DNA from 3 places in the Oceanospirillum sp. genome. Region 1 is predicted to be linked to each of the others. Evidence: predicted binding sites of a transcription regulator. Region 1 holds the regulator's gene; each other region holds the start of a gene.

Region 1 (7,825 bases):
AACGTCGATGTGGCTGAGCTGCGTCGCCGTGTCGGTATGGTGTTCCAGAAGCCAAACCCTTTCCCAAAATCCATCTACGAAAACGTGGCTTATGGTCTGCGTATTCAGGGCATCAACAAAAAGCGTGTGCTGGATGAAACCGTAGAATGGGCGCTGAAATCTGCAGCCCTGTGGGATGAGGTTAAAGATCGTCTGCATGAGAGCGCATTGGGCATGTCCGGTGGTCAGCAGCAGCGTCTGGTGATCGCCCGTACCATCGCGGTAAAACCTGAGGTGTTGCTGCTGGATGAACCGGCATCGGCACTGGATCCTATCTCCACGCTGAAGATCGAAGAGCTGATCTATGAGCTGAAAGATAAGTTCACCATTGCTATCGTAACCCACAACATGCAGCAGGCGGCGCGTGTTTCTGACTACACCGCCTTTATGTATATGGGTAATCTGATTGAGTTTGGTAACACTGATATGCTGTTTACCAACCCGAAAGAGAAGAAAACCGAAGACTACATCACTGGTCGTTACGGTTAACAGATAACCCGGGCGAAGCTGTTTCAGCTTCGCTTTCCGGTTTCTGGCCGGTTATTTGACCATCGATTTTGTAACGTCTCACTGGTTTTTAACTCACCCTTGCCCCTCTCCAGACTAGGCCAAGGGTTAAAACGCATATAAAGGTATTGCCATGGAAATCACAACTGAAACCCATAGCCATCACATTTCCCAGCAGTTCAACAACGAGCTGGAAGACCTGAAAACCCACCTGCTGGCCATGGGTGGCCTGGTAGAGAAACAGGTTCAGGACGCCATCTACGCACTGACCGAAGGCGACAGTGCTGTTGCGGAAGAGGTTCGTGCCAACGACCGTAATATCAACGAGATGCAGATCAGCATCGATGAAGAGTGCACCCGCATTCTGGCTCGTCGTCAGCCTGCCGCCAGTGACCTTCGTCTGGTGATGGCGGTAACCCGCGCGACTTCAGATCTGGAGCGCATCGGTGATGAGGCTTCTAAAATTGCCCGTCATGCGATTCAGTTGGCAGAAGAAGGTGAGCCGCCACGGGGTTATATCGAAACCCGTCATATCGGTAATCATGTTCGCAATATGGTGAAAGATGCTCTGACCTCTTTTGCCCGTTTCGATACTGATCTGGCGCTTTCGGTCGCTCAGGAAGATAAAGCGGTGGATCTGGAATACCGCTCAGCAATGCGTGCATTGGTGACTTTTATGATGGAAGACCCGCGCTCTATCAGCCGTGTGCTGAATGTGATCTGGGTATTGCGTGCATTAGAACGTATTGGTGATCATGCTGATAATATCGCTGAGTATGTGATCTATCTGGTGAAGGGGATGGATGTTCGTCACTCATCGCCTGAAACCATTGAGCAGCGCCTGAGCAACGAGTAGCTTATCGGCATAACAGATACTGTCTGTTCAGTACCTCATCGAAATTCTTGTATAACGGGTTTCTTTGATGGCAAAAAAGGAGCTTCGGCTCCTTTTCTGTATCTGGGCGTTTCTTTTTGCTCTGGCTAAAAACTGTCAATTTCCACTTCCTGATTGATTAAAAAGTGTCATTTACCCCCCTGTTTTGTCAAAACAACATCGGCTGGAACTTTATTACCACTTGCAGGTAGAGTTAATATCCCTGCGGGAGCTTTGTGCGTAAATCGGGCTGCTTCCGATTGAATGATTAATGCTTAAACTGAGGTTTTATGACACATATCTTTTCAGGCCCCGCTGCCATTGCTGCAGGTTTTCGGCTGATCACTACACCGGGTATGAAGCGTTTTGTTCTGGTGCCTCTGTTAAGTAACATTGTGATTTTATCGGCTTTTATCTGGTTTGTTCTGGGGCTACTGGGTGGCTGGGTAGACAGTCTGGTCGCTACTCTTCCGGACTGGCTGAGTTTTATGAGCTGGTTGCTGTGGCCTTTGGCGCTGGTTGCGATTCTGGGGTTTGTTGTCTATGGCTTTAACGCCACCACAGCTCTGATTGCTGCTCCCTTTAATGGCCTCTTAGCGGAGAAAGTAGAGCTCAAATTGCGGAATGGCCAGGTTAGCTTTCCTGCTGAGACCTTCTCTGAAATGGCGATACGTTCGTTGCAGCGAGAGCTGCAGAAACAGTGGTTTTTCCTCAAGCGGGTTCTCTTGCTTGTGATTATCAGTTTTATACCCGTTGTTAATCTGATAAGCCCAGTTTTGTGGTTCCTGTTTTCAGTTTGGATGCTGTCTGTTCAGTATATGGACTATCCGATGGATAACCATAAAATTGACTTTCATGCGATGCAGCGGCGTCTGAAGCAGAATTGGTGGCACTCGCTCAGTTTTGGAATGGTGTGCTATCTGCTGATGTTTGTCCCCTTCATCAACCTGATCTTTATGCCGGCAGCGGTTGCTGGTGCAACCTGGCTTTGGGTCCGGCAGGTGTCCATCTATCCTGATGAAGCACTTGCGCTACCGACTGGCATGAAGGATATCTGAGAGAATTATGAAAACCGCCCGAATACTTGTTGTTGATGACGCCAAATTTACCCGTGACCTGATGGTTAAAGCGGTAAAGGCAGAATATCCCCAGTTTGAAGTAGAAACCGCTCAGGATGGCCGTAAGGCCCAAAAAATACTGGAAGTCGGTCGCTTCGATCTGGTGCTATGTGATTGGGAGATGCCGGAGATGTCCGGTATCGAGTTGTTAAGCTGGTTACGTGAACATGATGACAGCCGCAACAAAAATGCGCCTTTTATCATGGTGACCTCCCTTGGGGATAAAGAATACGTTGTGGAGGCTGCTCAGCATGGTGTAACAGACTATGTGACTAAGCCGTTCAACAATGACCAGCTGATCAATAAGGTAACCAAACATCTGGTTAAGTCCGGAATCATCTCCCGTGAAGAGCTTGCTGAGATCATGAATCGCCGCAACCGGGTTATGGGCGGTGGAAGCATGGCTGATGTACTGACCAGTAAGCAAGGTATGCAGCACGCACCCTCTTCTTCATCGGGTCCCCGTCGTGTCAGGGGCAAGGCGATGCTGATGTTCGGGGAGAATAAACTTCCGGTGGTGATTCGTGAGCTGAACACTCAGGAAGTCGTCGTTATGGCTAAAAGAGGGCAGGCTATTCCTGAACTGTTTGAAGAGCTGTCCGTCGGTTTTATCGCCGGTCAGGGTGAGCAGCAGATGCGCCTGACCACTAAAGGCAGCGTGATCATGCTGCAGGCCCAGGAAAAACGAACCAACGCAGAAGCGGTCTACGTTGGTGTGCGTTTTATCGATATGGACCCGAAGTCAGGGCAGTTACTGTCGAAAATCATCGCCCGACTGAGCAGCTAGGTCTGAGAGTTCAGGACTGCGGGCCGGCGCATCAAGTTGCTGTCTGGCTCCCTCCCCTGGCCAGACCAGCCTGAGGTCGGGGAAAATACAGGTAAAGCGTGTGCCTTTACCGACTTCACTCTTAATATCCAGTTTGGCGTTATGCCTCAGTAGAACATGCTTCACAATCGCCAGTCCGAGGCCCGTGCCCCCGGTTTCAGCAGAACGTCCTTTATCGACCCGGTAGAAACGCTCCGTCAGACGTGGCAAGTGGCGGGCGTCGATACCTTCACCGTTATCTTCAACAATCAGAACGGCCCCTGTGCTTTGCGGAAGTTCCTGCCAGGTCATACTGATCGTTGATCCGGGCGGTGTGTATTTCACGGCATTAAACACCAGATTCGAAATAGCGCTACGTAGTTCGTTTTCAGAACCAACAACCTGAGCCTGAGTGTGCAGGTCGATCCGGATAACGTGCTCTTTATCGCCGCTGAGTAACTCGGCATCCTGGCGGATGCTCTCCAGCATAACGCCAATTTCAATATGTTGTTGCTGACCTTCGATATCGGTGGTTTCCAGTCGGGAAAGTAGCAGAAGGTCATTGATAATATTCTGCATGCGCCGGGACTGTTGCTGCATCTGGTTGGTCGCGCGTCCCCAGCGTGGTGGTAACTGATCACTGTAATCGGCAAAGGTTTCCAGATAGCCGTTGATCACCGTCAGAGGGGTTCTCAGCTCGTGAGATACATTGGCAACGAAGTCTTTGCGCATCTGTTCCAGGCGATAAAGGCGGGTGATATTACGCACCAGCATCAGTCGCTCATTGCGGCCGAAAATGGTGATCTGGTACTCCAGCATCAGGTTATCATCCATGGGTGAAGTCAGTACCAGAGGGTCCTGATAATCCTGCTTGTCGTAATAACTGATAAAGCGTGGATCCCGCAGTAAGTTGGTTAAGGCCTGACCTTTATCTGAGGGCGAGCGAAAACCGAGCAGACCCTCGGCGGCACGGTTCCACCATTCCAGACAGCCGTGCTGGTCAATCATGACAACGGCATCACGCAGCGCACCACTGGAGCGTTGTACTTTGTTGATAATTTCTGTCAGACGCTGTTGTTGTTGCTGGTAGCGACGCTGATGGCGATACATCTTGTCGAAGAGGTATCCCCAGATGCCCCAGCTTTCCGGTGGCTCTTCATTGGCATTGTGTTCCAGCCAGTAGTCGAGGCGTTGTAAAAAGCGCAGTGCGAAAACAATGTAGATTCCCATCACGGATGTCAGCGCCCAGGCGATAGAGCCTGAAAGCCAGCCAATGACCGCTGCAAACAAGGCGATGTAAACGATCCGTGTGAGTTCAGCTTGCCAGATTGGAGTCACAAGCGATTACCTTACTTCTTGCCCGTGGAAGCTGAACCATTGGGAAAACGGCCTGATCCGCAGTGACAGATCAGGCCGTTTCAGTGTTCAGCAGTTGATTGCTCTGGTATCAGACCTTAACGGAAAAACGATAACCTGTCCCGCGTACCGTCTGAATCAGTTGTTCATGTTTATCCCCCAGTGCTTTACGCAGGCGACGGATATGAACATCGACGGTCCGTTCTTCAACATACACGTTACCGCCCCATACCTGATCCAACAGCTGGTTACGGGTGTACGCCCGTTCCTGGTGAGTCATAAAGAACTGCAGCAGACGGAACTCTGTCGGGCCGATCTCCAGTGGTTCGCCATCGGAGGTGACGCGGTGGCTGGCCGGATCCAGAATCAGGCCATCCACATTAACCGGGTCTTCAATACCTTTAGGCGTAGTCCGGCGCAGAACAGCTTTTAAGCGGGCAACCAGTTCCCGTGGAGAAAAGGGCTTGGTGATGTAATCATCTGCCCCGGCTTCCAGCCCCTGAACTTTGTTATCTTCTTCACCTTTGGCGGTTAGCATGATTACCGGTGTTTCCGCGGTGACCGGGTCGCGTTTCAGGCGGCGGGCCAGTTCGACACCACTGGTTCCGGGCATCATCCAGTCCAGAAGAATAAGGTCCGGGCGTTTGTCGATTACCATCGCATGGGCCTGCTGAGCATTTTCTGCTTCCAGACAGGTGTAGTCTGCCATCTCAAGGGCAACCGCGATCATTTCCCTGATCGGGGCTTCGTCATCTACAATCAGGACGGTTTTTCCTGTCATTTCCGTGTTCCCGTCTAAGTCGGTTATGTCATCAGTAATACCGTTATTACAGCGAGTAAATATGACAATAAGATGACATGATGACGTTTGTGTGAACTTCTTGCGGATACCGGCAGCTGAACTCTGATTCGTCAGATGCGGGTTACTTCAGAGCATAGTCCAGAATAATGCCCAGCAAAATAAGCATCCCAACCCAGTGATTGTTCAGAAAGGCTTTAAAACAAGCTTCTCTTTTGCGGTGGAACGTCAGTTTTGCCTGATAGACAAACAGCGCAATAGCAGCGGTAAGCCCGGTATAAAACCAAGGCCCCAACCCTTTTTCGGCGGCAACAATCAGCAGCGCGATAACGGCCAGCAGCTGCAGTAACGCAATAATGTGCCGGTCCAGTTCGCCGAACAGAATGGCGGTGGATTTGACTCCGATTTTGACATCATCGTTACGATCGACCATGGCATATTGAGTGTCGTAAGCGACGGTCCAGAGCATTTTGGCGGTGAACAGTAGCCAGGCTTCAACCGGAACGCTATTGGTCTGCGCGGCATAGGCCATGGGAATGGCCCAGGAGAACGCGGCCCCCAGTACAACCTGTGGCAGATGGGTATAGCGTTTCATAAAGGGATACATAAAAGCGAGCATGATCCCGCCTAAAGACAGTAGAATCGTCAGCGGGTTGGTCATCAGAACTAACCCGAATGAGATCAGTCCCAGCACAATAAAGAGTGCTATCGCCTCTTTCGCAGTGACGTCGCCTGTAGCCAACGGTCGTGCTTTGGTGCGTTCCACATGACCATCGATTTTTCGATCGGCAAAGTCGTTAATGACGCAGCCTGCAGCCCGCATGCTGTAAACACCCAGAACAAAAATCACCAGAACGTCCCAATCCGGTACGCCTTCTGCCGCGATCCAGAGCGCCCACAGGGTTGGCCAGAGCAGCAGATAGGTACCGATGGGGCGGTCGATCCGCATCAGTTTGATGTAATGGGGAAACTGCTGCTGAATAAAGGCAATGGATGACATCAGAAGATTCCTCAGCTTGTGCTTGGGCAATATCAGTAAATTACGGGGCAATCAGCGAGTCAGGTGCAGATAATCGCGGAACGGCTCCAGAAACAGTTCAGTAACCAACAGTGGTGCCTGACCAATTGCAAAGGTTGAGCGTCTGCCCCAGATAAAAGGCGCACAGAAATCAGGATGGCTCCGGGTGATCTCCTGAGAGGTGCGTCGGGTGTGGGCATTCTTGAACAGTACGCTACCCAAAGAGCGGTTGCCGAGCAACATCAGGTGACGATTACCCTGATTCAGCGTCGACAGCGGAATAACCGTACGGGCGAATACCCAGGGCTGGTTAACGCCATGGAGTATCACTTGCCGCACCAGTGCATGCTCCTGAGGCCCTATGCCCAGTACTTTGCATTCATTCAGTGCAGGCTTTAACAGACGCTGCTGTAAAAGCTGAACACGGAATTGCTGGTCGCTGATCTGAGTCAGGCGTTTTGTCAGTGAAGTGCTGTCTGTGAGCCAGTCAAGCCACGCCATATCCGGTTGCGCTTTTCCCGGTGTATGGGGACGCGTCCAGTTGAGTTGTTCCCATTCCGGGCGGGATGCTGCCCGCAGAGATGTCAGTTGCTGTGGATCCAACACATGCCTCTTTATTCCATCTTTTGAAGGTGTGGAATTCTATCACAGACCGGGAAAAAACCTTTGCATCCCGCATGGCAGGCTGATTAAATGTTTGCGGTCTTATACGGATTAAACAGCAATAATAAAGAGGATAACGCATGCGTAAGCCTGAACTGGCAGCAGCCATCGCGGAAAAAGCGGAGCTGTCTAAAGATAAAGCGAATGAAGTTCTGAATGCGATGTTGGATGAGATCACTGGTGCGGTAGCCAAAGGTGATTCTGTATCTCTGATCGGTTTCGGTACTTTCTCTGTACGAGAGCGTAGTGCTCGTAAGGGTAAAAACCCTCAGACTGGTGAGCCGATGGATATTCCGGCAAGCAAGACGGTTGGCTTCAAAGTTGGTAAGAAACTGAAAGATGCTGTTGACTGCTAAGCCATAGAGTTAATAAAAAAACCCGCAATGCATAACACTGCGGGTTTTTTTATATCTGATGTGAGGTTGATTGCCCTGCCCCCCTGAAAAGCAGAGTCTTGCAGGTTCAATCGCTTCGTCCTATTTGCTGGCTTTTTCCAGCATTTCCGCCAGAGTATTGAGCTCTTCGTTGAAGCTGCTGATATCGGCAACGGCTTCTTCGATTTTGGATCTTTCCAGATGCAAACGGCTCAATACGGTTTCCGGTAACTTGCCAAGCCGGACCTCTCCATCACTTTGTACCAACTGGT
Region 2 (7,825 bases), on a different contig from region 1:
CAGGTGCTGATACAGCTTGGGTTGTTTGTCCCGGATCAGGCGCGCCATAGCAATCGTTGCCCGAACATCAGAAACCGCATCGTGAGCCCCTTCGTGGGCAATACCATTAGCCGCTGTCAGATGTTCCAGCTTAAAACTGGGTAAGCCCTGGTCGTTTAATGGCCATTCGATGCCCTCAGGCCGAAGGGCATAGGCGGTGCGTACCACATCGATCAGATCCCAGCGGGAATTGCCGTTCTGCCATTCACGCCCGTAAGCATCATAGAAGTTACGGTATAGGGTATGACGGGTCATCTCATCATCAAAACGCAGTGAGTTATAACCCAGAGCACAGGTGTTGGGCTGACTCAGTTCATGATGAATATTGGCTATAAACTCTGCCTCAGGGATACCGTTTCGCTGTGCATCCTGTGGCGTAATGCCTGTAATCAGGCAGGCATCAGGATGAGGCAAAAAATCATCTGCAGGCTGGCAGAACCATTCAACCGGCTCTGCTATTTCATTCAGATCCAGGTCGGTGCGAATACCGGCGAATTGTGAGGGACGATCGCGGCGGGGATCGGCACCAAAACTTTCATAATCGTGCCAGAACAATGTGGGCTGAGAACTCAAGGTTCAGGTCCTTACTTTTATCAGGGCCTGTTGCCTGTAACCTGATCAGCTCCGACTCTGCCGGAGCTGAGATTCTGTTGTTGAATCAGGGCAGGTTACGTGGCCAGGATACATTTAATTCAATCTGAGAACGTTGCGGCAGGCTGTGATAGCTTACCTGAATCTCATCCTGCTCGGATTGGGTGTAGCGACGAATGACTTCAACCAGTTCTCTTTGCAGGCGAGGCAGAAAATCAGGCTGGTTTCGCTGCATACGATCCTGAGAAATCATTACTTTTAGTCGTTCCCGGGCAACATCCGCTGACTGACAACTGTCTTTTTGGAAAAAATTACGCAAACGCTTCATCGCCGACCTCCAAACATCCGGCTGAACAACCCTTTTCTTTCAAGCTCTGTAAATCGCATTGGTAGCTCTTCACCCAGGAAGCGGGCAACCGTGTCACTATAGGCTTGCCCGGCATCGCTGTCACTATCGTGCACCACAGGAATCCCCTGATTCGATGCGCGCAGAACGGCTGGTGACTCAGGAATAACACCCACAACCGGAATCGCCAGAATCTCTTCAATATCCTGAACCGACATCATATCGGAGTGCTCAACGCGTTCGGGGTCATATCGGGTAATCAAAAGATGCGCCTTAACAGACTCCCCTTGCTCTGCTCGGCGGGTCTTGGAATCCAGCAAACCAATAATGCGGTCAGAATCCCGTACCGAGGAGACCTCAGGATTACTGACTACAATCGCTTCATCCGCATAATACATTGCCATAACAGCACCGCGCTCAATGCCCGCAGGGGAGTCACAGATAATAAAATCGAACTCTTCTTTGAGAGCGTCGATGACATCTCCAACCCCTTCGTAGGTCAGTGCATCTTTATCCCGGGTCTGAGACGCAGGTAGCATAAACAGACCATCCAAACGCTTATCTTTGATTAGCGCCTGGCTGAGTTTGGCCTCACCTGTGGTGACGTTGATCAGATCATAAACGACCCGACGCTCACAGCCCATCACCAGGTCCAGATTACGAAGGCCCACGTCAAAATCGATCAGAACCGTGCGATGACCCTGCATGGCCAGAGCGGTTCCGATTGATGCGCAGCTGGTGGTTTTACCAACACCACCTTTTCCGGACGTTACCACGACTACCTTAGCCACGGGTCCTTCCCCCTTTAATATTATTTTTTATTTCCATCAGATATCGGTTCTATTAAGCAGTGTTAAATAAGGTTGAGATCAGAGGATAACAAGGCTCTGATCTTCTAAATGCAGTTCAATCGGCCGTTCACTCTTTTTCGGCCATTCACAGGTGTCAAACGTCTGAAAGACACCGGCAATGGATACCAGTTCCGCTCTGAGCTGCTGACAGAGTACTTTCGCTTCTGTATCGCCCTGTGCTCCCGCGATCGCCCGGCCACGGAGTGTGCCCCAGATCTGAATATTACCATCGGCAATCACTTCAGCCCCCTCATTGACAGCGCCAATGATGACCAGATCAGCGCAGCTGGCGTAAATCTGCTGACCAGAGCGAACGGTGCCACGAACAAAGCGGGTCGGCAGGCGTTGAATACAGCCCTTTTCTTTCTCGACCTCTTTCAGGCGACGTTCGGTTAACGGTGGAAACCAGCCCAATCCTAAAGCCCAGGCGGACTTTTTAATCCCTTCCTGAGCACAGCGTACTGCGATAGGAATCAGGCCGTTTCTCTTACAAGCATCAACGATCATCTCCAGAGCAATCGGGCGTTCTTCCAATTGATCAAAAGAGAGCAGAACCGGAGTTTGACGGAAAAATGCCGGTGCTTTTTGAGTCTGACGGCTTAATTCCTGTTCGATTTTTAAACAGTCTGTTGTCATCAGCTCCAGAGTGGTAATTGTCAGATTACCCCCTTTAAACTGAAATGCCGCCTGTTGTTCCCGCTGATTTGGTCGCACAGAAAACTCACTGAATTTGCCGTTAAATATTTAAAAAGATGTGAACTAAGATAATTATACAGGATGATCCGGTAACAGATGCAAAAAAAGCCGGCAGGTGCCGGCTTTTCATCGGATCAGGCGGTTAACACATGTGCTGACCGCCATTAACAGCTAAATTGGCACCTGTGATAAAGCCACCGTCTTCAGCGGCGAGAAAAGAAACGGTTCGCGCAATCTCTTCCGGTTTACCGAAACGCCCCACCGGGATGCCTTCCATAATCTGATTACGAATCGGTTCGTCGATTTTCATAATCATATCGGTGGCGATATAGCCTGGAGAGATGGTGTTGACGGTGATTCCTTTTCGGGCGGTTTCCTGAGCCAGCGCTTTGGTAAAGCCGTGCATACCGGCTTTGGCAGCTGAATAGTTGGTTTGCCCCATCTGACCCTTCTGACCATTAATCGAAGAGATATTGATGATGCGGCCAAACTTCATTTCCAGCATATTATCGAGACAGGCTTTGCTCATATTGAAAACACTGTCCAGGTTGGTTTGCAGTACCTGATGCCACTGATCCCAACTCATCTTCTTCATGAAACCATCACGGGTGATACCGGCGTTGTTAACCAACACCGCAATGGGCCCCATGGTTTCAGCAACTTGCTTGCAGCCCTGCTGACAGGATTCAAAGTCACCGACGTCGATGTGAACGGTCTCGACGTCATAACCAGCGGCTTTTTCGGATTCCTTCCAAGCCTGTGCTTTTTCCTGGTTAGTCGAGGCCGCCACAACCTGATAGCCATCATTGGCCAGACTACGGCAAATTGCGGTACCGATACCTCCGGTACCTCCTGTTACTAAGGCGATCTTTTTACTCATCTTACATTCCCTCTGCTTGTAGATGTCGCTCTCGCATTCCCTGTTTTACGGATACACGGTGACAAGACCGTGACAGCAAAACAGGGTTTTGCCGAACTATCCGGGCCTCAAACCGACAGCTAAGTCAGCATTGCGCCCGGATGGGCAAAATCCATATGTGATCGTCAAAATACGCCTTTTAATTGTTTATTTTGGTTTTTGGCGTAAAAACTTTTGACATTCAGTTATTTAGCTCTATAATGCACTGCATCTGATGCGGGGTGGAGCAGCCTGGTAGCTCGTCGGGCTCATAACCCGAAGGTCGTCGGTTCAAATCCGGCCCCCGCTACCAAATTCAGAGAAAGCCAGATTCTTCGGAGTCTGGCTTTTTTTATGCCTGAATTTTGACATCCTCATTCGCTCCCCTCTGCACTCCTTTGGTTCTCATTGTGCTTATCCGTTCCCTAATCTGGCACGCAACAATGGAATAACCTTCGCAATATTATGGCGTTACTGGCCCGGTACGCTATCAAACCTATCCTGCTGCGACAAGACAATATGACCGATTGGTCACCATGCAGCGCAGCATATCGAGCCTTATAATTGAGCTAACTGATTGTTTCCTGTCAGTATTGTCAGCTTACGGTCTTTAGGTCTTATTGCGATTTACTTAATATTAGCGTCAGTGTTAGCAGAGTCTTTGTATCGCACAACACGAAAGCCAGCAGATGGAGCATTATTGTGGAAACATCTAACGCGAGTCAGCCTTCTGAGTTACAGCAATATCTGAGCCAGGCTGTTGCCATCGCCCGTCAGGCTGGTGATCTGATTCGAAGGTCCCGAGAGGAGCAAAGCTTCTCGCAGGATTACAAAGAGGGTCACGAGCTGGTGACCAGTGCCGACCTGAAATCGGACCAGATGATTCGTGCGCTGTTACAGCTGTCTTTTCCTGATCACGGTATTCTCTCGGAAGAGTCGTCACCGGATTACTCGGATACTGAAACGCTGAAGCGGTCCATCTGGATCATCGACCCCATTGATGGCACCGTAAATTACGCCCATGGATTGCAGCAGGTTGCGATATCCATCGCCTTTGCTGAACAGGGTGAGGTGAAAGTCGGTGTGGTCTATAACCCTTTTCTTGATGAGATGTTCACAGCCGTCGCAGGCGAGCCCGCCCAACTCAACGGAGAAGAGATTCAGGTCAGTACAACCACCGAGCTGAAGAAAGCTCTGATTGCCACCGGTTTTCCGTACGACAAGACTCTGATTCCAACGCTGTTGCCGCGCCTGCATCAGGTGCTGAATAACTGTCAGGATATCCGCCGTATGGGATCTGCCGCTATCGATATCTGTTATGTGGCGGCGGGGCGGTTAGATGGGTACTACGAGACGGTTTCACCGTGGGATTTTGCCGCTGCCCGGCTGATTGCCCTTCAGGCGGGAGCTCTGGCGGGCCATCTCGATGGCTGTCCGGATAATGTTCCCCCTTCTCTCTATGGTGATCAGATGCTGGTCGCGAATCCGGCCCTTTACCCGCTACTGCAGGCCTTATTGAGCGATAACATAGAAAAAGCTGCATCACAGAAAGCTACATAAGGATACTCTCTATGATGGCTTTTGAATGATACAGTTGCTGTCATCGAGTGAATTGAAGCGCTAAATGGAAGGGATTTCCGTGAAGAATTTTGTCAGAGGCGTTGTGTTTTTCTGTTTGGTCGGCACCTTTAGCGCGGTACTTAGTGGCTGTGGTGGTTCCGATGGCGGTGGAAGCTCCGGTGGGGATGACCAGCCGCATACCTCAGAATCTGATCCGGATTCATCAGCCTTTAACAGTGAACAGCTTGTGGGCAGCTTTTCCTTTGGCTTTGAAAGTCCGGATACGGACTGGTATTCATACGGTGTCACCACCGCACCCCGCTCAAACTATGCCCGTAGCGGTAGTCAATCTCTTGGCATCACGCAACGACAGGCGAACTATTATGGTGCTAAGCACCTGCTTCACCAACCTGCCGATACTACGCTTAAGGCGGGGCAAACCTACATCATTCGTGGCTATCTGAAACAGCCTGATGCCAGTGAAAGCCTGAGCAGAACCTACACCCTTTCAATGATTACCGGTACAACGCCGGATTACACCGATATCAGCAGAATTCTGGTGGATGGCAATGAATGGCATCTGTTCAGGGGCTATTTGATCTGATCGAAGAGCACCGCCCTCTGTTTCAGAAATACCCCTTCAGCATTGGTGAGTTTGGCCAGAAGAATGATGACTATTTTTCCTCAAAGAATGCGCTGGGCTGGATCAACGACCTGATTGATCTGCTGGACGAGCGCCATATTGGTTATCAGTACTTCTCCTACAAGGGCAACGAGTTTGGCCTTTACCAGAATGAAAACAGTTTTTCGGTAAACAGCGAGAAAAACACGGCACTGGTCAATGCTCTGGAGCATCAGCTTCAGACACAATAGCGACCGCTTTTTTGGGTGCCCGATTTGAGTGATCTGATAACAAGTAATTTAAGTATGACAAAAGAGCTTTAGTCCCTATAAGATATAAGGTCTTACAATGACCCAGCCAGAGGCAGCTATGTTCGCCGTTGCGGATACGGATATTTCATCGGAAGAGATCAGATTGCTGGCAACAGCTTTCAATTCACATCAGCCTATTGCGATCATTGATCGCTCCGGCATTATCATCAAAGCCAATGATGCCTTTGGTGATCTGACCGGTTATGCGCTGAGGGAGTTGGCTGGGCGCAATATTCGTATGTTGCGATCAGAGAAGCATAGCGACCACTTTTACAAAGAGCTTTGGCTCGGGCTAAAAGATGAGGGATTCTGGGAAGGTGAAATGTGGAATAAAACCCGCAATGGGGACGTTCCCCATCACGTCAATATCACCGCTGTACGGGATGATCATGACCGCTTTACCCACTATGTCGCTTTTTATGAAGACCTGACCGTCACCTATGAGCAGCAGCACTATCTGGAGCGTAAAGCGCAGGAAGAGTCCTCGCTGAGCATCCTAATGGCGCTGAGTCTTGATAGCGTGTCCATGCATGAATATTTGGGCCAGTCTCAGGCTCGAATCATGCATCATCATAACTGGCAGTGGCGCTTTCTGGCTCTTTATCAGCCGACCTCAATCGGGCTTAAACCTCAGATTCAGCACGGTGGTTGTGCCAACAATCCCTGTATCAAAATTCCGATGACCCTGGAGTTGTGCCAGAAGGTAATTGATCAGGGCTCGCCACAGATTCTGCCCATGAATCCTGAAGAACAAACGCACTGCCTGATTGAGCAGGATCACGTGGCTTATGCTGTGCCTTTGCAACATGCCGGGCAGCCTTCGGTATTGTTGCTCTACCTGCCGGAACGTGTTTTGGGTACGACCGAGAACCGCACCTTTATCCACCGCATCGTGCATGTCCTGGGGATGGGAATCAACAAGCGCCTGACCGAGCAGGCATTAATTGAAGCCCGGGATAAAGCCGAAAAAGCCAGTCAGGCTAAGTCCAATCTTCTCTCCAGTGTCAGTCATGAACTGCGCACCCCTCTGAATGCGATTCTGGGTTTTACTCAGTTGCTGCAGGATGAGCCCATGGAATCGCACCAGAAAGAGTCTGTCAGCGAAATTCATATCGCAGGTCGCCATCTACTGGCTATGGTCAACGATATCCTTGACCTTGCCCGTATTGAATCCGGTCGGGTTCGGCTGAACACCGAAGTTATTTCCGTCGCCCAGGAGCTGGAAAGCAGTCTCGCAATGGTGCAGCCACTTGCCGAGAAAAAGAATCTGCAGCTTGATGTGGATCTGACCGCCAACCCGGATCAGGAGATTCTTGCGGACCGGGTTCGCTTACGTCAGGTGATGTTTAATCTGCTCTCTAATGCCATTAAATATAATCATCAGAGTGGTCATGTCAGTATTTGCCTTAAACCAGCGGATAAAGGCTTTGTTCGCATTCAGGTTGTGGATAGCGGCGTTGGCATCCCGGAAGAGAAACAGCAGGACCTTTTTCAGGCTTTCAATCGTCTGGGGGCCGAAAGCACCAATGTAGAAGGCACCGGTATCGGCCTTGCGCTTTGTAAACGACTGGCAGAAATGATGCATGGCCAGATTGGCTATAAGCCTAATCCTGAGGGCGGCAGCATCTTCTGGATTGATCTGCCGGATAATCGCAAAAACCCCGAAAATGACGAAAAAGGCCATCGCTTTAATATTCTGTGTGTGGATGACGACCCTATTCATCTTCAGTTGCTGGAAAACGCCCTGCTTAGCCGGGACGATATACGTCTCTTTACCGAAAATAACGCCAGTTACGCCGTGGACTTAGCGCAGAAGCATCCATTGGATCTGATTTTGCTGAATACCGACATGCCCGACCTGAGTGGTCTGGAAGTGATTGAAATTCTGCAGGCCAGCCCGCAAACGGCAAC
Region 3 (7,825 bases), on a different contig from region 1:
GAGGGGCAACTGCTGTTTACCTACCTGCATCTGGCACCGGACCCCGAGCAAACCAAAGGCCTGATCAAATCCGGCTGCACCGCTATCGCCTATGAAACCGTCACCGATGCACATGGGGGCCTGCCGTTGCTGGCCCCCATGAGTGAAGTGGCCGGTAAACTGTCCGTTCAGGCAGGTGCCCGCTGTCTGGAAAAATCCATGGGTGGCCGAGGCGTTCTGCTGGGCGGCGTACCGGGTGTTGAACCGGGTCATGTGACTGTCATCGGCGGTGGCGTGGTGGGTGAAAATGCCGCCCGCATGGCGATGGGCTTAGGCGCAGAAGTCACCATTCTGGATCGCTCTATTCCCCGTCTGCGCGAACTGGAAGCCCGTTATGGCGGTCGCCTGAAAACACTGTATTCCACGCAGGAAGGGGTACTCGACTGCATCCGCCGAAGTGACCTGGTAGTGGGTGCGGTGCTGATTCCAGGGGCTGCAGCACCTAAGCTGATCACCCGGGAGATGCTGAAAGAGATGCCAAAAGGCAGTGTGCTGGTGGATGTGGCCATTGATCAGGGTGGCTGCTTTGAAACCAGTCGGGCAACAACCCATGATGACCCTGTGTTTATCGAAGAAGATATTGTGCACTACTGCGTTGCCAATATGCCGGGGGCGGTTGCGCGCACCTCAACGCTGGCACTGACCAACGCCACCCTGCCTTTCGTGATCGCACTGGCAAACAAGGGTTGGCAAGATGCAATAAAAGACGATAACCACTTGATGAATGGGCTAAATATTCATGCAGGACAAGTCACAAACCGCGCGGTAGCTGAAGCTCTGGACTATGCTTATGTTAATCCGACTGATTTAGTCGGGTGATACAGGTCTTTTGCTTGGCTGCTCTTGCAGCAAATAAGGCGGGTAGCTCTCAAATTATTTGATGAGAGCACCCGCCTTTTTTTGAGCCGTGGTCTAAACGATCAACCAAGAACACTTACAGTGTTTTAACAAACACTTTGGAGTTACGCTGCCAGTTGTAGAGTTCCTGACGGGCTCTTGGGAGCGCATCCACATCCGCCGGTTCAAAGCCCCGTTCGCGGAACCAGTGTGCGGTATGCGTCGTCAAAACAAACAAGCGCTCCAGCCCGATGCGATTCGCACGCTTCTCGATATGCTGCAGGATAAGATCGCCACGTTGACCACCCTGATACTGACTGTGAACCGCAACGCAGGCCAGCTCACCGATACCATCCTCAACAAAGGGGTAAAGTGCGGCACAGCCGATCATCATGCCGTCCAACTCGACCACGGTAAACAGATCAACCTCATTCTCTAAGCGCTCACGGGAACGACGCACAAGCACACCCTGCTCTTCAAGAGGACGGATCAGTTCCAGAATACCGCCAACATCTTCAATAGTGGCGTCCCGAACCTGTTCATACAGCTCCTGGGTGATCATGGTGCCGCCGCCATTACGGGTGAACAGTTCTTCGATCAGAGCGCCATCCTGCTGATAACTGATCAGGTGAGCGCGATTAACCCCAAAGCGACTGGTCTGCCAGACCGCATGAAGACCTGCATACTCTGTCGAGGTTTCATCCAGAACTTCCAAACGACGTCCCGCTTCACGGGGCGGCATGACACGGATCACCTCTCCGGTATCATCCAATAATCCCTGTGCCTCACCGAAAACAATCAGCTTATCCGCTTTAAGCTCTATAGCAGCCCGGGTTGCCACCTCTTCAACACTCAGAGAAAACACCTCTCCGGTCAGTGAAAAGCCAAGGGGCGGCAGCAGCACAATGGCACCATCGTCCAGCTGGCGGTTTATCGCCTCACAATCGACCTTTCGCACCTGACCGGTATGGCCAAAGTCCTTACCATCAATAACCCCAATCGGACGCGCTGTAATCATGTTACCCGTGGCCACACGCAGAGAAGCACCATGCATCGGGGAGTTTGGCAACCCCATGGACAAACGCGACTGTATGTCGATACCGGCAGAGCCCGCCGCATCCTTAACCGCTTCAAGCACCTCATTCGTAATGACCGGTCTTGTTCCCACGAACTCCAGCGGCAAACGTCGTCGCTCCAGTCGCTCCATAATCTGAGGGCGGGCACCATAAGCCAACACCAGACGTACACCCAGACTGTTCAGCAGGGCAAGGTCATTGATGATATTGGAAAAATTAGAGTGCTGAATACCCTGCCCATCCAACAGAACCACAAAGGTTCTGCCCCGGTGAGCATTGATGTAGGGCGATGAATTACGAAAGCTGCGCACATAGTCACTCGTGGCCTGAAAACAGTCACGGGTAGATTGCGCGCAGTCGTTTGTCTTTAGGTTACTTGAGTTCAAGATAAATCCCGGCAGATCAGTGGTTAAATGGCTCTCCGGCCCAAACAGGGCTTTAAAGACAGAAAAACCCGCATCGCTTCAACCGAATAACAGCTAAGCATGCGAGCCTGAAAAAAATGTTTCAAATTCAGCAGACTGAATCTCAGTCTGATTCCTGATTGTAGTCGCGCGGCCATCAGGAGAAAAGAGACAAGGCACAGTTAAAAGCGCGGCGCCCAAAAACAACAATGGCCGCGAAAGCGACCATTGTTAAGAACACAAGCAGATTGTTCCGGCTTAACTGAAAATCCCCTTCAGTACAAAGAAGAACAGAATCGATAGTGCCGCACCCGCTGGCAAGGTGATAATCCAGGACATAAAGATCGTCTTAACGATATTCATATTCAGAGCGGCCATACCTCGAGCCAGACCCACACCCAGAACCGCACCAACCAGCGTATGTGTGGTGGAGATTGGCAGACCGGTACCGGAAGCGATTACAACCGTCGTTGCCGCAGCCAATGTTGCTGCAAAGCCACGGCTTGGCGTCAGTTCAGTGATGTTAGTACCCACGGTTGCGATAACCTTGTGACCGTACATGATCAGACCAGCCACAATACCACCGCCACCCAGCAGCAGAATCCACGCAGGCATAACCGATTTACCCGCAACCACACCTCCGCTTTCAACAACTGCGACAACCGCTGCCAGAGGGCCAACCGCATTGGCAACATCGTTAGACCCATGGGCAAATGCCATAGCGCAGGCGGTGAACATCATCAGAACGCCAAATACTTTCTCAACGCTGGAGAAGTGAAACTCTTTATCTGCCGTTTCATCACGTTTGATGGATTTCAGCATCCAGACGCCAATAAACAGTACACCAATACCGATAGCCACCGACCAAAGCGCAGCCTGAGCAAATGACAGGTGTAAGCCGACATGCTTCAGACCTTTCAGCAGCGTCACCATGGCGATGATGAAACCCACCAGGAACATATAGAAAGGCACGTAGCGTTTGGCGTTAGCAAACGGATCGTCTTTTTCCAGAATCAGCCCCTGAACACTGCGGAAGAGCATAAAGGCGATAGTACCGGCCAGCAGCGGGGAGACCACCCAGCTTGCAGCGATCTTACCGACTTTACCCCAGCTGACAGCATCCATGGAGATGCCCACAGCGGCGAAACCAACAATAGCCCCCACAATAGAGTGAGTAGTAGATACCGGCCAACCGAAGTGTGTGGCCACCAGCAGCCAGATACCGGCAGCCAGCAGAGAAGCCAGCATACCGTATACCAGCAGTTCCGGGGTTCCGGCGAGCAGTCCCGGATCGATAATGCCTTTACGGATGGTGGCAGTTACTTCACCACCGGCCAGATAGGCACCGGCAAATTCAAACAGGATCGCGATCACAATGGCTTGCTTAATGGTAATCGCTTTAGAGCCAACAGAGGTTCCCATGGCATTTGCCACGTCGTTGGCGCCTACACCCCAAGCCATAAAGAAACCAAACACACAGGCCAGGATAATAAAGACATCGGCGTACTGAGCTAGAATCGACATAAAATAACCATTTGTTGTCAGATATAAGGTGGTTACTACCGGCGTTATTATTTCGCCAGCAAAATTTGTAAACGGCTGCCGACACGCTCAGCGCGGTCTGACACATCACCAATCCAATCGATAATCTTGTACATAAAGATCACATCAACCGGAGGCAGCTCGGTTTCAAGACTGAACAACTGAGCACGCAGACCAACCTGCAATTTGTCAGCCTCATGTTCACAAACATCAATCTCACCGATCATCTTCTTAACCAGTTCAGACTCATGACGACCAAAACCGGTCTCAATCAACTCATCAATCTCATGCAAAGCGCGGGTCGCATGTTCCGCAGCCTTCACTGTCATCTCAACATAAGCCACCATACTGTCAGCAAGACCAGCCGGTATCTTCATCTTTCGGCCCAGCATAATGCCGGCAATATCTTTGGTTTTGTTGGCGATCTTGTCCTGAACGGTCAGCAGTTCAAGCAGATCGGAACGAGGCACAGGCATAAATAAACTATCCGGCATATTGGTACGGATTGCTGTTTTCATATCATCAGCTTCGTTCTCCAGAACAGCGATCCGTTGCTGTAGCTTTTCAGCCTGTTCCCAATCTTCTGCCAACACTGCCTGAAAAAACGGAATCAACTGCTCTGCACAATTGAACGATTTGGACATATGATCCTGCATAGGACCAAAGGGTGAGCGCCCAAAGAGCTTGGAAAATGGATTACTCATGTGGGTTTCTGCCTTGGAGTATGAATTTGCGCGAAAGTATAAGAGCTGTTTTTCGCCATGTCATAAAAAAATCCCAGTTTTGTCATCTTTTGTTGACCCAACTGTCATGATTTTTTGATACACGCAATTTATATGTCGGTTATATGACAGCTTTATTACAGAGCGCTGGGATGCCGACATTTTTTATTACGAAACCGGAAGCACGATATTCTGCCGCATCATATTGCCGCTGCACTCTGGTATTAGGCTGGTATACTCGGCAGATGCTTCATATCCTGCAGTGATTGTTCATTTGACAGATGGCAGGGTTCACCAAATTACCACCCCCAAGAGGACGCCATGGCCAAGGAAATTGAACTCAAACTGACGATACCTGCTCAGGCTGGCATCATTTTACGTCAGCATCCGGTGCTGGGACAGGCAACCAGCTTTGATACCAAGGCGTTGAAAAATATCTATTTCGACACTCCGGATCTGATGCTGAATCAATCCAGGGTAGCTCTACGAATCCGAAAAGCCGGCGACCAGTACATTCAAACATTGAAAACCAGTGGCAGCGGTAGCGGTGGTTTGCATGAACGCGGTGAATGGGAATGGGAACTGAGCAAGCCCGAGCTGGATCTTAGCCTGATCGACACCGACTGCTGGCCTGCGTCGCTGAATGCAGAGCAGCTGAAAGAAACCCTGCAGCCAGCTTTCGAAACGAACTTTACCCGCCAGCGCTGGATGCTGAATATCAGCCATGAAAACCTTCAGGCCGAGATCGAACTCGTACACGATCAGGGCGAAGTGATCGCTCAGGGTAAAAAAGACCCGATCAGTGAAATTGAGCTGGAACTGAAATCCGGAGATGCCGATCTGCTGTTTCTGGTAGCCCACGACCTTTCAGATGAAGTGCCTCTATTGGTCAGCAATATCAGCAAAGCACAACGTGGTTTTCGGCTTTTTGCCCCTGAAAAAGCGGGACTGTCTCCGTCGCGCATTCCCGCCTTTGATGATGTCCAGGGACTGATTCGAACCGCGCAAAGCGAACTGGATCAGTTTATAGCACTCCGGGAACAGCTGGCCTTTAATCGAAATTGGGCACTACTGAATAAGCTTTATGACAGTCTGCGTCAGCTGCGTTGGTGCCTCCTCCACCTGAGTCGCCAGACAAATATTCCCGAAACACTGTATTACCCGACGGCACTGAGATACAAGATGCGTATGCTCAGCTATTCACTGGAATATCTGGCGACCCTGCATCAGCAGAAAACCAGCTGGGAACGACTGGAAAACTGCCCGAATGCACTCAGAAACTGTGCTGATTTTTCCGCTTTAAACGAAAACTATCAACGCCTTATGACAGCGCCCTGGGTTGGCCAGACCCTGCTGGAAGTGATGCAGTGGCTCTATCTGCTGAAACGGGAATTACCGCAAACGCCTTTCACTGACAAAGAAACGGTTTTTCAGTCGTTGCTAAGCCGGGTTCATCTGCCCCGCTACCCAACAGACAAGGTTCTCTGGTTGCGTCAGCAAGCACCACTGCTCCATCTGGATCGCTGGATTCATTACCAGTATCCGGTCCCCTCCCTCGGGGAGAAAAACCTGCAACAGCAAGCACAGGAACTGCTGAAAGGCATCAGCCGTTTAAGCGGACTGATGGCAGAAGAGATGGCACTTCTGAAGCTGGAGCAGCAGGGAGCAACCGGCATTGATCAGCAACTGATCAACCGGAATCAGGATGATCAGTATGAGCTGATTCTCGAGTTGGGTCGTCACGAACTGACCTTTAACAGTCTGCAGCAAAACCTGCTGCGCTGATGTCGGATGGGAGCCCGCTCCCCTCAAATATCTATCGAACGGTATAAGCGACCCTACAATGGCTGCGGATCAAAAAACAAACGCTACGGAAACTCCCGATCAACCTGAACAGCAAGGACTGCGTCAGAAGGTTTATCACGTTATCTTTGAAGCCAATACCCCCTTGGCTAAAGGTTTCGATATAGCCCTGATCATCTGTATTCTTTTGAGTGTCTCTCTGGTGATGCTGGACAGCGTTCAGGCCATTCATGACGACTGGCACGAAGAACTCTACATTATTGAATGGTGCTTCACCGTCATCTTCACCATCGAATACCTGCTGCGCCTGTATAGCATTGGCAAGCCCCTCAAATACGCCACCAGTTTTTTTGGTCTGGTGGATCTGCTTTGCATTGTCCCGACCTATCTCAGCCTCTTTTTTGCCGGTACCGAAGTACTGCTGGTTGTCCGACTGGTAAGGGTGCTCAGGGTATTTCGGGTGCTACGGTTGTTTCAGTATGTGGGGGAAGCCGCAGCACTTGCCAAAGCGATGCAAGCAAGTCGCCGCAAGATCACCGTATTTCTTTTTACGGTGCTCACCATGGTTACCGTTTTTGGCTCTATCATGTATGTGGTTGAAGGCCCGGATAACGGCTACACCAGCATTCCCCGTAGCATTTACTGGGCGATTGTGACCCTGACAACCGTTGGCTACGGAGATATCACACCTCAGAGTAACTTTGGTCAGTTTCTCTCATCAATCGTAATGATCATGGGGTACGCGGTCATTGCGGTCCCTACAGGGATTGTGACCGTAGAGCTTTCGAATACGATGAAACGGCATATGCATCTGGTTTGCCAGGGTTGTGGCGAAGAAGGTCATGATGCGGATGCGGACTACTGCAAGCTTTGCGGCACAGAATTGTCCCGCCGGGATGGTCGCAGCCGTCATTTGAAGCCTATGCCGCTACCGGACAGGCAGAATATTGACCCGGACGAAGAAAGTAACAACAAGAATGACGAAAGCAACCACAAGGATGAAAAGCAAACGCCGGGAGAGCACGACGATCCGCCAACCGGGCAGAAGCCAGTCTGACCCAAACCCTTGATACAAAAAAGGCCTGCATCGGCAGGCCGTTATCATGTCGAACCAAACAACTATTTATCCCCGTAACGCTTGGCCACTGCTTCGATAAATTCCGGCTGAAGGTCTGCTAACGCTTCCTCTTTAAGCGCTTCCGATAACCCCTCAATGAAAATATCACGCTCTTTGACCAGCTCTGAGTGACCGTATTCATTACTTTCCAGATAGTAGACCTGCATCAGACCTTCATAGTAAAAACGTAAAATCCGCTGTGCATCCTCATCATCCGCCGCAACCCCTTTTTTCAGCTTATGCATCCGGTTGGTGATTCGCGCCAGCATACGCTTCAGACGAAAA

The links. Region 1 encodes PhoB, which activates phosphate uptake and scavenging genes when phosphate is short. Its sites were predicted from a motif close to TGTCATANNNNTGTCANA; they were not measured.
Region 2: a site for PhoB is predicted at 3,461-3,478, ahead of phbB (acetoacetyl-CoA reductase). Genes of this name have one in related genera too.
Region 3: a site for PhoB is predicted at 4,745-4,762, ahead of AC4GL5_RS03910 (TIGR00153 family protein). Genes of this name have one in related genera too.

Annotation. Positions count from the first base shown of each region.
Region 1 covers NZ_CEYNZH010000001.1:175,456-183,280, reverse strand. The annotation lists gene pstB (phosphate ABC transporter ATP-binding protein PstB) at 1-528, shown strand, start outside; gene phoU (phosphate signaling complex protein PhoU) at 680-1,402, shown strand; gene cysZ (sulfate transporter CysZ) at 1,711-2,478, shown strand; gene AC4GL5_RS00825 (response regulator) at 2,486-3,325, shown strand; gene phoR (phosphate regulon sensor histidine kinase PhoR) at 3,290-4,681, opposite strand; gene phoB (phosphate regulon transcriptional regulator PhoB) at 4,791-5,480, opposite strand; gene ubiA (4-hydroxybenzoate octaprenyltransferase) at 5,623-6,498, opposite strand; gene AC4GL5_RS00805 (chorismate--pyruvate lyase family protein) at 6,550-7,119, opposite strand; gene AC4GL5_RS00800 (HU family DNA-binding protein) at 7,260-7,535, shown strand; gene AC4GL5_RS00795 (HDOD domain-containing protein) at 7,656-7,825, opposite strand, start outside.
Region 2 covers NZ_CEYNZH010000012.1:65,957-73,781, forward strand. The annotation lists gene sbcB (exodeoxyribonuclease I) at 1-612, opposite strand, end outside; gene minE (cell division topological specificity factor MinE) at 698-958, opposite strand; gene minD (septum site-determining protein MinD) at 955-1,767, opposite strand; gene minC (septum site-determining protein MinC) at 1,846-2,541, opposite strand; gene phbB (acetoacetyl-CoA reductase) at 2,666-3,403, opposite strand; tRNA gene AC4GL5_RS07835 (tRNA-Met) at 3,658-3,734, shown strand; gene AC4GL5_RS07840 (inositol monophosphatase family protein) at 4,124-4,981, shown strand; gene AC4GL5_RS07845 (hypothetical protein) at 5,046-5,585, shown strand; gene AC4GL5_RS07850 (hypothetical protein) at 5,555-5,854, shown strand; gene AC4GL5_RS07855 (ATP-binding protein) at 5,952-7,825, shown strand, end outside.
Region 3 covers NZ_CEYNZH010000005.1:78,130-85,954, reverse strand. The annotation lists gene ald (alanine dehydrogenase) at 1-858, shown strand, start outside; gene argA (amino-acid N-acetyltransferase) at 974-2,338, opposite strand; gene AC4GL5_RS03915 (inorganic phosphate transporter) at 2,615-3,880, opposite strand; gene AC4GL5_RS03910 (TIGR00153 family protein) at 3,928-4,602, opposite strand; gene AC4GL5_RS03905 (CYTH domain-containing protein) at 4,942-6,405, shown strand; gene AC4GL5_RS03900 (ion transporter) at 6,464-7,480, shown strand; gene AC4GL5_RS03895 (DUF3087 family protein) at 7,543-7,825, opposite strand, start outside.